DNA from 3 places in the Alteromonas sp. RKMC-009 genome. Region 1 is predicted to be linked to each of the others. Evidence: predicted binding sites of a transcription regulator. Region 1 holds the regulator's gene; each other region holds the start of a gene.

Region 1 (4,269 bases):
TTGCCATGGTTTCTGCTTGCAGCGATGCCGGAATAACAGACATCGCTAATCCCCAAACCATCATTGCGTTACATACGAGTTTCTTCACTCAACACCTCCGTGATGGAGGATCTTGTGTAATACCCTGCTCACAGGACCCTGTCGTATCAGGCTAGCCGCCTGTTAATTTTTATCTTTTTTTGTTATTTTTTCGTTAACAACGGTATAAGAATTAAACAGATTTCATCTTGTGTCTAGTCTTTCTGAAAAAATAAATGGCCGGGGTAGCCTCAGAAACAGGGTCAGAGCACTTCATTCTGATATTTCGAATGTTTCGTTCAGATCTTCGACACATCCGTATTTCAGGAACGCCGTATTATAGGTAAGTAAATCGTCCTCACACTTGTGACATCAACGTTATGAAAGGAATGTGTAATGAATAAATTTATCCCGGCAGTATTAGTTTCAGGTTTAATCAGTGCAGGCGCATTCGCGGCGCCTGTCAGCTACCAGATTGATCCTACTCACACCAGCGTTATCGCTTCATGGAATCACTTCGGATTCTCTAACCCGACAGCCGCTATCAACGGCGCTGAAGGCACCATCGTGTTTGACAAAGACGCGCCGGAAGACAGCAAAATCGATGTGTCTGTGAAAATTGATACCATTGATTCATTTGTTAAAAAGCTGAATGAAGAATTTGTCGGTGCTGACTGGTTCAATGCAGCGAAGTTTCCTTCTGCAACATTTACCAGTACAGATGTTGAAATGACAGGTGATAAGACGATGGAAGTGACCGGCGATCTGACGATCAAAGGTGTGACTAAGTCCGTCACTATGGATGTCACTCTGAATGGTTCAGGTGTACACCCGATGACTCAGAAAGAAGCGATTGGTTTTGATGCAATGACCACCATCAAGCGTTCTGACTTCGGTATTGATATGTACGTACCGAATGTAAGTGATGAAGTGACGTTGCACATCACCACAGAAGCACAAGCTAAATAAGTTTTCGCATCACCGTCCGGATGCCCGGCCCGCGCAAGCGGGCCTTTTTATTGGTAGCGATCTGTTAACTGCGGTAGTCTGGTTGTTTTTATTGTCAGGGATTGCTTCTATGTTGCGCCGCGCAGTTTTCTCCTCTTTTCTGTTATTTTTAACTCCCTCTGTTTTTGCCAAAGATCTTCCTTCCGGCGCTATTAACGCTCTGTTTGAAGAAGCGGTAAGTCATGACACAGTGCCGGGTATAACCATGGCGCTCGGTAACGATAAGGGCATGCTGATGGCTAAAGGCTACGGTTTTGCCGACGTTGAAAACCATGTACCTATGACGACAGATCACAAGGTGCGTATCGGCAGTGTCTCTAAACTCATCGCTACGGCCGGATTAATGCGTCTTGCGGAAGCGGGCAACATTGATCTGGATAAACCGGTCACTGAATACGTCAGCGCATGGCCAGCTGATAAACCGGTCATTACTCTGCGCCAGCTTACCTCACATACAGCAGGCATCAGGCACTACAAAGAAGGAGCCAATGAATTCCTTCTGAATGAAAGTTATCCGGATATCGACAGTGCACTGGCGATGTTTAAAGATGATCCACTGCTGTTTGCACCCGGCACAGATCACCGTTATTCAACGTTTGCCTGGACACTGGTCAGTGCCGCAATGGAAGGGGCTGACCCGTCCCGGGATTTCCGCGCCATCATTAACGAAGAAGTGTTTGCGCCGCTGAAACTGGACAACACGGTATTTGACGACCAATACACCATCATCGATCACCGGGCGAGACCTTACACCGTACACGAAGGTGAGCTGATTAATGCGCCACAAACGGATCACAGCTATAAATGGGCCGGCGGCGGTTTTATTTCTACGCCGTCAGATATTGTCCGGTTTGCTGTAGCCCATGTGGCAAGCGATTACCTGAAACCAGAGACTACCCGGGCCATGTTTACTCCTGCCAGGCTTAACAATGGTGAAACCGTGGGCTTCGGCATAGGCTGGAAAACCGGTTTTGGCGATTACAAACAACGTAAAGCGTATAAAGACAATGCCAGCGCGCTGGCTTTGATGGACGATATTCCTGATGCAGTGATGCACTCAGGTGGCAGTATGGGCGGCATTACAATGACCATTCTTTGCCGTGAACATAAAACAGCGGTTACTGTAGTAAAAAATGTCAGTGGTGAAGACGATGCTGATGTTTTTCTGCTGGCGCTGAAGACACTGCACTTTGCACATACCAGCCAATAGTAAAAAAAAGGGCGATGATGGTTCACATCATCGCCCTTCCAATTTTTCAGCGCTGTGGCCAGTGCGCACAATAGTTATTGCACCGCGCTTAGCGAAAAGCCTTACATCCAGTCAGCATTGCGGATAACACCTACAGCCAGACCTTCAATGTTGAATGGTTCAGCAGCAAGATCCACCTTGATGGTATCGAATTCTTCATTTTCTGCATGCAGCCATACTTCGCGGCCGCGTTTTTCCAGACGTTTTACCGTGACATCCTCATCAACCCTGGCAACAACAACCTGCCCATTGTGCACGTCAGTAGTACGGTGAACGGCAAGTAAATCACCATCCAGAATACCGATATCTTTCATACTCATACCGTTTACACGTAACAGGAAATCCGCACGGGGGTGGAACAGATCAGGGTCGACCTTGTAATGCATTTCCACATGTTCCTGCGCCAGAATAGGTTCACCTGCCGCAACACGGCCGATTAACGGTAAGCCTGCGTCTTCATCGTTTTCTGCTTCCAGCGGAATATTCAGCTTTATACCCCGTGAGGTACCCGCCAGAATTTCGATTACACCTTTACGGGCCAGCGCCTTTAAATGCTCTTCTGCTGCATTAGCTGATTTAAACCCTAATTGCTTCGCAATTTCCGCACGGGTGGGCGGCATGCCGGTTTCCAGCATGGTGGTTTTAATCAGTTCGAGAACTTCCGTTTGTCTTGGAGTAAGTGGACGCATAAACAGCCCTGTTTTTCTATACAGTTCCTGTGAGTATATACAGTTGCGCTGGTTTGACAAGGGCTGCCGGCGAAATTATTACGGTTATTTCGACGCGCACTCAATAAATCGGGCCAAAGCCGGGTTGCTGTTGTCCTGCTGCCATACCAGCACATATTCCACCACCGGCGCTCTGTTCAGCGGCAGCAGAACCACATCCGGCGGACACACCTGCTTCAGCGGTTCAGGCACAAGCGCAATCCCTACTTCACTGGCCACCAGCGACACGATGGTTTGCTGTAACTGGGTTTCTAACACCACACGGGGCACAAAGTTCGCTTCAGCACAGTACTGTTCAATGGTGTTACGCAGCTCCGGCGCCACATTGTGGGGCGTAACAATGAATTTTTCGTCAACTAAATCCTCTGCGCAGACTTTTTTTGCCCCGGCCAGCCGGTGGTGTTTATGAACAGCCAGACAGAGCGCTTCAGTGCGCAAAGACAGTATTTCCAGTCCCCGGGACGTCGCCGGCTTTAACATGATGGCGGCATCAAACTGCGCAGAAGTAACGCCATTAATTAACTCAAAGGGAATAACCTCCTGAATATGAAAGGACACAGCGGGATAACGGGACATAAACTGTCTGGCCAGTTCAGGCACAATGTTATAAGCCGCATGCATCATGAATCCCACAGACAAGCTTCCCGACTTTCCGGCACCGGTCGCTCTTGCCCGTTCCGCGGCTTTGCTGACCGATTGCAATATGGTTTTGCTGTCGCGGTAAAACTGCTTTCCTGCGGCAGTCAGACTCACGCCTTTCGGGTGACGACTGAACAATGCCGTACCCAGCTCTTCTTCCAGCAGTGCGATCTGGCGGCTGAGAGGTGGCTGAGTGATGTTTAGCCGCTGCGCAGCCCGACCCACATGACCGGTTTCAGCTACCGCAATAAAATATCTTAAGGGTTTTATATCCATGATGATTCAATATTTGTATCAGAATTAACTCAATTCTATATTGGATTGAATGATAAGACTAAAGGTAATCTGACCGCCGGTTCCCTGATCACCTGTCATTTCATGTTGTCTGTTTTCACGCTCATATTCCCCATATTTGCCCTCATATTCCTTGGCTGGTATTTACGCAAAAGGGATTTGCTGAACGACTCTGCCACTACACAACTCAATAAATTTGTTGTCTGGCTGGCGTTGCCTGCGCTGCTTTTTGACATCACAGCAACGTCTGCCATTGCGTCTCTCTGGCAACCGGGTTTTGTTTTGAGCTTCACCCTCGCCGTGTTTGTCATTTTTACGCTTACTGTCGCAGTA
Region 2 (4,269 bases), 1.4 Mb from region 1:
GATGAGAATATCAACGCCACCCACTCCCAGAAGTTTACCATCCCGGTACACAGGCCCCTGAACCACCGTCGAAACGCTTCCATCCTGTGAATCTGTCGCCGGAGGTGTGACATAGATCCCCCCTTTCTCTACAGCGGTCAAAAACCACGGGCGCTGATTTGCAAAGTAATTATCTTCCTCACCCACACGGCCCTGCTCATAAAAATACTCTCCGGTACCGGCAGTACCGAAAAAAGCAGACTTAATGTGCTTGTCATTACTGCTGATGGCGCTGAATGACGCAAAAATATCGTCAGCAGCCTCACCACTTAACGTACCGCCACGCTGCGAGTGTTGAGTAAAAAAGTCCGTGAAGAAAGGATTGTTCAGAAATGTAGAAGCGACACCTCCGTAGGTAGCAAAGAAACCTTTTACAGATTCCGCTTCACTGGTAACAAGAAAATGAAGATCCCGCTCGACGGTCTGCCTGGTTTTATCGCTAACAATATTGAGCAGGAAAATCGTTGCTACAATCAGTAACAATGCGATAGCACCGCCAACAATGAGCACAAATTTTTTCTGAAGTGAGAGTGATTTCATACGCGTTCCCGTGTTTGTGTTTCACCTTCCATATTCGGGAGTTGGTGAAATCTTTTTTATAAGTTTATATTTTTAACGGCAGTCATCTTCACTTCTACAGTAAATTGAACGATAAAAAAAGTGCATTCCTCGTCTTTTGGACAGTTCATTACCTACTGATTTTATTATTCTTTTTATTAGATAACACTAATAAAAAGAGTTAAACGGTCTACAGAGGCCTTCTTACAGGACGGTTCGCCTTTCAGGACATTGATTTTTTAAAACCCGGTTTTTTCACACAAAAAAAGAAGCCAGCTTTTCAGCTGGCTTCTCATTTGATTAACTGTCTATTGATTTGTCGTTTCATGCGCAGCCTTTCACAGGCTGCCGGACATAAATCTTACAATTTTTCTTCTGTTTCGCCTTCGGCTTCTTCAGGCTTCACTGTTTTTTGAGCCAGTAACTCTGCGCGCAGCTTGGTTTCGATGTCGTTAGCGATATCAGGGTTATCTTTCAGGAACGCCATTACGTTCGCTTTACCCTGACCAATACGGTCACCGTTGTAGCTATACCAGGCACCGGCTTTATCAACCAGCTTCTGCTTCACACCAAGGTCAATAAGTTCAGCTTCCTTACTGATACCCTCGCCGTAACGAATCATGAATTCCGCCTGCTTAAACGGTGGGGCAACTTTGTTCTTCACCACTTTCACACGGGTTTCGTTACCAACAACCTCATCACCTTCTTTCACCGCACCGATACGACGGATATCGAGACGCACAGAGGCATAGAATTTCAGCGCGTTACCACCGGTAGTGGTTTCAGGGTTACCGAACATAACACCAATCTTCATACGGATCTGGTTGATGAAGATACACAGCGTATTCGATTTCTTGATGTTAGCGGTAAGCTTACGCAGCGCCTGAGACATCAGACGTGCCTGAAGACCCACGTGAGAATCACCCATCTCACCTTCAATCTCGGCTTTCGGTGTTAATGCAGCTACCGAGTCAACAATTACTACGTCAACAGCGCCGGAACGAACAAGCATGTCACAAATTTCCAGCGCCTGCTCACCGGTATCAGGCTGAGAGACCAGCAGGTCATCAATGTTTACACCCAGCTTTCTTGCGTAAACAGGATCCAGTGCGTGTTCCGCATCAACGAATGCACAGGTTTTGCCTTTCTTTTGCGCTTCAGCGATAACTTGCAGTGTCAGAGTTGTTTTACCTGATGACTCAGGACCGTAGATTTCAACAACACGCCCGCAAGGTAAACCGCCTATTCCAAGTGCAATATCGATACTGAGTGAACCGGTAGAAATGGCTTCGATATCATGTGCCTGATTGTCACCCAGACGCATAATGGCACCTTTACCAAATTGCTTTTCAATTTGGCCAAGAGCGGCGGAAAGAGCTTTGTTTTTGTTGTCGTCCACGATATTATCCTCAAGATAATGACTGTCCGGTAGTTACCCTGTCGTATTACGCTGCCACTTTTACTTCTGTTATTTTTTAACTTCCGCAAAATATAATTCGGTCAGCGCTTCAGTAACTCACGAAACGTAATTCGAATGTTGAGTGCATTTTATACTGTATAAGCATACAGTCAAGTAAGATTTCACAATTAGTCTGTCAAATCCCGTTTTATTCAGCAACCAGTCGTTGGTACAGATAAGAAATTGCATGGGCGATGGCCTGTTCCCGCACCGCTAACCGGTCACCTGAAAATACGTGACGCTGCGTGTTCAGTTCACCGTCTATCATAAAGCCAAACCAAACTGTACCCACCGGCTTCTCCGCCGAACCACCACCAGGCCCTGCAATACCACTCACCGACACACCAACCTGCGCACCACTCTCCTGAACAACACCCCGCACCATTTCAGCTACGGTTTGTTCCGATACAGCTCCAAATTCTTCAAGCGTTTCAGCTTTCACCCCAGTAAGTGATTGCTTAGCCTCATTTGAATAAGTGACCCAGGATTGATTGAACCAGTCAGAACTACCGGAAACAGAAGTTAATACGTAAGCAATTCCACCACCGGTACAGGACTCAGCACAGGATACATGCCAGTTTCGCCGGCGAAGCACATCTCCGGTGGCAACCACCTGTTTAAGTAAGGCACTGTCTTGTGAAACAGTTGAAAAATCTGCGCTCATACGAATAATACTCACCAATGAATTAATTCCGTTGTACCATTTTACACATTTAGCAAACTGTAAAGACAGAAAGTTGGCCTGATGAAAGCTTTGTAGTGAAGTACGCTGATGGTAGGGGGAGCGTAACTGCATTTGAAACACGCCGAAAACCCATCCCTGGGGGCTCGACTGCCGCATCCATGCGGCAGACGGTTTCAAATGCAATTACGCCCCCCGACCGCGCGCCCTTCACAACTAGCAACATTGCGCCAGAATAAAAAAAGAGGTTTTCTTGGAATCACATACGCCGATGATGCGCCAGTATCTGGCCATAAAAGCACAACATCCTAATATTTTACTGTTTTACCGGATGGGGGACTTTTATGAACTCTTCTATGACGATGCCAAAAAGGCCGCACACCTGCTGGATATTTCATTAACAGCCAGAGGCAAATCCGGTGGTGAACCCATTCCCATGGCGGGAGTGCCTTATCACGCAGTGGAAGGTTACCTGGCGCGCCTGGTAAAAATGGGCGAGTCTGTGGCGATTTGTGAGCAGGTTGGCGATCCTGCCACCAGCAAAGGGCCGGTGGAACGTCAGGTTCAGCGTATTGTCACGCCGGGCACAGTGACCGATGAAGCACTATTAGAAGAGCGTCGTGATAACCTGCTTGCTGCAGTGTGCGGTCACAGCATGCAGTACGGCGTTGCCACCCTCGATATCAGCAGCGGACGTTTTCTGGTGGTTGAATGTGACAGTGATGAACAATTGCTGGCCGAATTGCAACGCCTTAATCCTGCGGAACTGCTTTATCCGGAAGGATTCGAAGGTTTACCTCTTATTGAAAAACGAAAAGGTTTACGTCGCCGTCCCGAATGGGAGTTTGATCCGCAAACGGCAACAGAGCAACTCAATCAGCAATTCGGCACCAAATCACTGGATGGATTCGGCATCAACGGCTTAGATAAAGCCACCGGTGCAGCCGGCTGTGTACTGCAATACGTTAAAGATACCCAACGTACCGCCCTGCCCCATATTCGCAGTATTCATCGTGAACAGCAGGAAACACGTATTCAGCTGGATGCCGCCACGCGAAGAAATCTGGAATTAACCGACAATTTATCAGGCAGTCAGGAAAATACTCTGTTCAGCGTGCTGGATTCTACCGCCACCCCCATGGGCAGCAGATTACTTCAACGCTATTTGCACGCCCCCATTACCGATCATTATGAACTCACCCGACGCCAGCAGGCCATCGGAAAACTGATTGAACAGGGTCATGAAGATATCGCCGATACATTAAAACGCATTGGTGACATAGAACGCATCATGGCGCGGTTAGCCCTGCGTTCGGCCCGTCCCAGGGATTTCTCCCGTTTACGCAATGCGTTTAACGAATTGCCCGGACTGCTCGACCAGTTATCCTCTCTTGAGGATTCGTTATGTGCGGATTTAGCCAAGGCTGTCAGCACCTACCCCGAATTACAAAGCCTGTTAAATCAGGCTATCGTGGATAACCCTCCGGTTGTGATCCGCGATGGTGGTGTTATCGCTGAAGGTTTTAATGAA
Region 3 (4,269 bases), 2.0 Mb from region 1:
CAGACTGCTTCCTTATTTGTGGATGCGCAAAAAACTCGCTAAGCATGCAAATGATGAAACAACACCCGATATGCCAGACTGGCTCACCGTATCCGGCCCGGCAATGATAGCCGCCATGCTCGGCAGCTCGCTGGTACCGGTACACCTCACCATCCCCTCCTGGACAGCAACGGTAGCAGGCCTGCTGGCAACACTGCTTGTATGGTCGAAAACCCGCTCGATGGGATTACCCACTCTCACCGGCGTGGTGGTGTTCGGGGCCGTGAAGGTGGTTTTGGGGTGAGTAAAATAGCTTTGCGGGAAAGGTCAACTGCCCGGGTACTCTAAGAATATCTTTTAGTTTTTCTTTGTCTGGCGGAATTTGTAGGGGATGTATAAACCTTTCACAAGACAGGGAATGGACAATGGACTAAACCGCTCCGTGGTAAGATTCTCGCTCCCACATCTCTAATTTTATTCTGATTTTGTATTGCACTTCTATCCTGAATAAAGGGCAATGTCGTCCTGAATTCCCGTAGGGTTGCGATAGTTGTCATACCGGGCTGATTGCGTACAACTCCTGTCGTAACCGGCGTTTTCCGAAGCGTCAGGGGCGAGTGCCAAACGCTGGGTTCAGGCCAGAGAACAACAGTTGTTGCCGGTAAAGTATTACCATGTGGTGTTTACCTTACCTGGCGAGGTGGCGCAACTGCGATTTACAACAAAGGAAAAATGTATCAAATGCAGTTAATCGTTGCCGGTACACGCAGGCGCCCGCTTTATATATGCTGCAGGTTAATGACAATAAAATAATCCATCATGAATGCGCAAATATAGCATTCTCTTTCGTCGAGCACCGGTGTTAAATATTGTAACAAACGCTCCAACATTCGATAACAACGTAAAAATAAAATTGAATAGCTACAAGTTCTTCGAAGCAATGCGGCTGAGCTAGTTCCGGCAATGTTATTTTTAATTCTGGCCATTTTAATCCCTGAATCACCACGCTGGCTAACGCAAAAAGCTCGCTTTACTGAAGCGCGAGAAGTGTTGGCTAAAATTGGTAGTAGCAGCTACACAAGTAAGGTTCTAACCGAACTAAAGGCTAATTTGTCAGTAAGGCATGGCAGTGGATTTGGGGATTTGCTATCACTTAAACCCGTGTTAATCATTGGTATAGTACTGGCTGCATTTCAGCAATGGTGTGGCATCAACGTAGTATTTAATTACGCGCAGGAAATTTTTACCAGCGCAGGATTTGATATTGACGATACACTAAAATCCATTGTAGCAACCGGCTCTGTGAACTTAATTTTTACTTTACTCGCTTTACCTTTAGTTGACCGTCTAGGGCGACGTAAACTCATGTTATTCGGTTCAATTGGTTTGACGATTATTTATGCCTTGATTGCACTGGCTTATCAAACAGGCACTTTAGGTTTGCCTGTTCTGCTGCTGGTACTGTGTGCAATTGCAATATATGCGATGACATTGGCACCTGTTACCTGGGTATTACTAGCTGAGCTTTTTCCTAATCGGGTTCGTGGCGTAGCTATGGCTATCGGTACTTTTACTCTTTGGTTTGCTTCGTTTGTTTTAACTTACACTTTTCCATTGATTAATCATACTTTTGAAGCACAAGGGAGCTTTTTGATTTATGGCATTATTTGTTTACTCGGGTTTATCTTCATTTGGCGAAAAGTACCGGAAACCAAACAGCTGTCGCTTGAAGAAATTGAGTTGAAACTGAATATTACTGCTCCGGTTGAGCCAAAATCACTACAGCAGAGTGCAAATGAGAAACAAGGCTAGGGTTTTCAACCCTAGCCTTGTTGATCAAATCATCTTCTAGGACAGATTTCCCCTTAACCCCAGTTCACTTAGCGGACCATCTGGCTCAAGGACATCCCTAACGAGGCCATTTTATTCAACACTGCCACCCGGGCCATGACTTCACCCACCTGCGCGTCATAAACCCGTAAACGAAGCTTGTCACCGGTCAGGGATTTATATCGCCACATGGCCGTCTCAGCCAGCGAACGTTTGCGGTAATCCGTTTCCTGCTTCCATTGTTTGAGTTTGCCAGCCTGTAATGCCTTGTGCGCAGGTTTTTAATAAAAATTATAATAAAGCAATTTACCCGGATTTTTTTTAACGTAGAAAAAACTTTACTTTACACAATCAGAATACTGTATATATTTACACACACTGTATAAACATACTGCGGTGAACACATGCTGGTTAATCTGTCGATCAAAAATTTCGCTGTTGTTAAGCAATTATCTGTCAATCTTGAGTCGGGTATGACGGCCATCACCGGTGAAACCGGTGCGGGTAAGTCTATTGCCATTGACGCACTCAGCCTTTGTCTGGGTGAGCGGGCCGATGCCGGCGCGGTGCGTAAAGACGCGCCTAAAGCAGAAATCGTTGCCCATTTTAATCTGAAAGGCCATAAAGCTGCGCTGGCCTGGCTGGATGAGCAGGAATTGCTGGATGAAGATGACGACAGCTGTTTTGTGCGCCGTGTCATTTCCCGCGAAGGCAGATCGAAAGCGTTCATTAACGGCACACCGGTATCGCTGCAACAACTGAAACAGTTCGGCCAGTACCTCATTGCTATCCATGGCCAGAACACGCACCTTCAGCTTTTGAAAGACGATTATCAGCGAAAGCTGGTGGATCAGTATGCCGCGCATCCTGCGTTGCTGAGCGCCGTGTCAGATAACTACCGCTTGTGGAAACAGAAGCAGTCGGAACTGAAAAACCTGGAAACACAGGCGCAACAGCGTGCTGACCGTCAGCAACTGCTGGCCTACCAGGTCCAGGAGCTGGATGAATTTGCCATTGAAGACGGCGAATTTACCGAACTGGAAATTGAGCACCGCAGGTTGAGTAACGGACAGACCTTGCTGGAACAGGCGCAAACGAGTTTTTATAACCTGTATGAGAATGACGAGGGTAATGCGTTATCCATTATTCAAAATGGTCTTGACCGCCTGTCTGAACTGGAAGAGCACGACAGCGCCCTGACACCGATTATTGCCTTGCTGAACGATGCCTCTATTCAGGTAGAAGAAGCGGCCAGAGAATTACGCAGCTATTGCGATGATCTTGAAATAGATCCTCTGCGGCTGCAACAGGTGGAATCCCGTTACAGCAAGGCCATGGAACTGGCACGTAAGCATACTGTGATGCCTGAAGAACTGTTCGGGCATCATCAGGCACTGGCGGCAGAATTTGCCGGTCTGGAGCAGGATGAGAATCGTCTGGAAGATTTACAGCATGAGGTCGTTGAAGCAAAAGACGCTTACCGTCAGGCCTGTGAAGCACTCTCAGCTTCAAGGCAGATCGCTTCGGTTAAGCTGGCTGAAGCAATTCAGGGGCAAATCCGTCAGATGAATATGCCTCATGCGGTGATTGATATTGCCGTTGATTATCAGGAAGACAAAACGCCTGTGGCGTCTGGTCTGGATGATGTGACTTTCCTGGTATCCACTAACCCCGGTCAGCCGGCAGACAAGCTGGAGAAAGTGGTGTCGGGCGGTGAGCTGTCGCGTATCGGGCTTGCCATTCAGGTACTGACCAGTGACAAACACGCAACACCGACCATGATTTTTGATGAGGTCGATACAGGGATCAGCGGCCCGACCGCCGCCATTGTGGGTGGTTTGTTACGCCGGCTGGGTAAAGTGAGTCAGGTTATGTGTGTTACGCACTTACCTCAGGTTGCTGCACAGGCCCATAACCAGTTGTTTGTGACCAAGTTCAGCGATGGCAGTACAACAGAAACACAGATGTTGCCATTAACGAAGCAGGACCGGATAGACGAACTGGCCCGGTTGCTTGCCGGTGACAAGGTAACCGAATCAGCACTGGCAAATGCCAGAGAACTGTTAGAAAGTGCAGAATCGAACTAATAAGCGGTTGATTGGTCATAGGTGATTGGGTAGCATGCTGTCGCGCATTATTTTGCGACAGCCGCATTCTGACACTGGTTTGCCGGCAAAGGTAATGCCTGTCACTATAATCAAAGCATAACTGGACAAGCTCACGCATGAAGTTGTATCAAATCGCTATTTTGTTAACCGCTGTATTTTTCACCACTGCCTGTAACAACTGGATCTACCGGATTGATGTGCCACAGGGCAACTTTCTGGACGAACGTGACGTTAAAAAGCTGCGTGTTGGCATGACCAAAGAGCAGGTTGTTTATGTTCTTGGCCACCCTGTTGTTGAAGACTCTTTTGATAAGAGCACATGGTATTACGTGTACGATATGAAGCGCGGTAT

Evidence for each region. The regulator LexA, encoded in region 1, represses DNA repair genes until DNA is damaged. The targets are predictions, from matches to a motif close to TACTGTATNNNNATACAGTA.
Region 2: the regulator LexA is predicted to act here: its motif matches at 2,149-2,168, upstream of recA (recombinase RecA).
Region 3: the regulator LexA is predicted to act here: its motif matches at 2,186-2,205, upstream of recN (DNA repair protein RecN).

Annotation. Positions count from the first base shown of each region.
Region 1 covers NZ_CP031010.1:4,843,906-4,848,174, forward strand. Annotated here, with positions in the region: gene coxB (cytochrome c oxidase subunit II) at 1-7, opposite strand, end outside; gene DS731_RS21080 (YceI family protein) at 415-987, shown strand; gene DS731_RS21085 (serine hydrolase domain-containing protein) at 1,097-2,236, shown strand; gene lexA (transcriptional repressor LexA) at 2,338-2,964, opposite strand; gene DS731_RS21095 (LysR family transcriptional regulator) at 3,049-3,918, opposite strand; gene DS731_RS21100 (AEC family transporter) at 4,021-4,269, shown strand, end outside.
Region 2 covers NZ_CP031010.1:1,355,433-1,359,701, reverse strand. Annotated here, with positions in the region: gene DS731_RS05855 (methyl-accepting chemotaxis protein) at 1-579, opposite strand, end outside; gene recA (recombinase RecA) at 959-1,996, opposite strand; gene DS731_RS05845 (CinA family protein) at 2,205-2,720, opposite strand; gene mutS (DNA mismatch repair protein MutS) at 3,010-4,269, shown strand, end outside.
Region 3 covers NZ_CP031010.1:1,917,605-1,921,873, reverse strand. Annotated here, with positions in the region: gene DS731_RS08480 (AzlD domain-containing protein) at 1-283, shown strand, start outside; partial or broken gene DS731_RS22425 (transposase zinc-binding domain-containing protein) at 522-750, shown strand; gene DS731_RS08470 (MFS transporter) at 943-1,791, shown strand; gene DS731_RS21935 (hypothetical protein) at 1,860-2,000, opposite strand; gene recN (DNA repair protein RecN) at 2,214-3,896, shown strand; gene DS731_RS08460 (outer membrane protein assembly factor BamE) at 4,034-4,269, shown strand, end outside.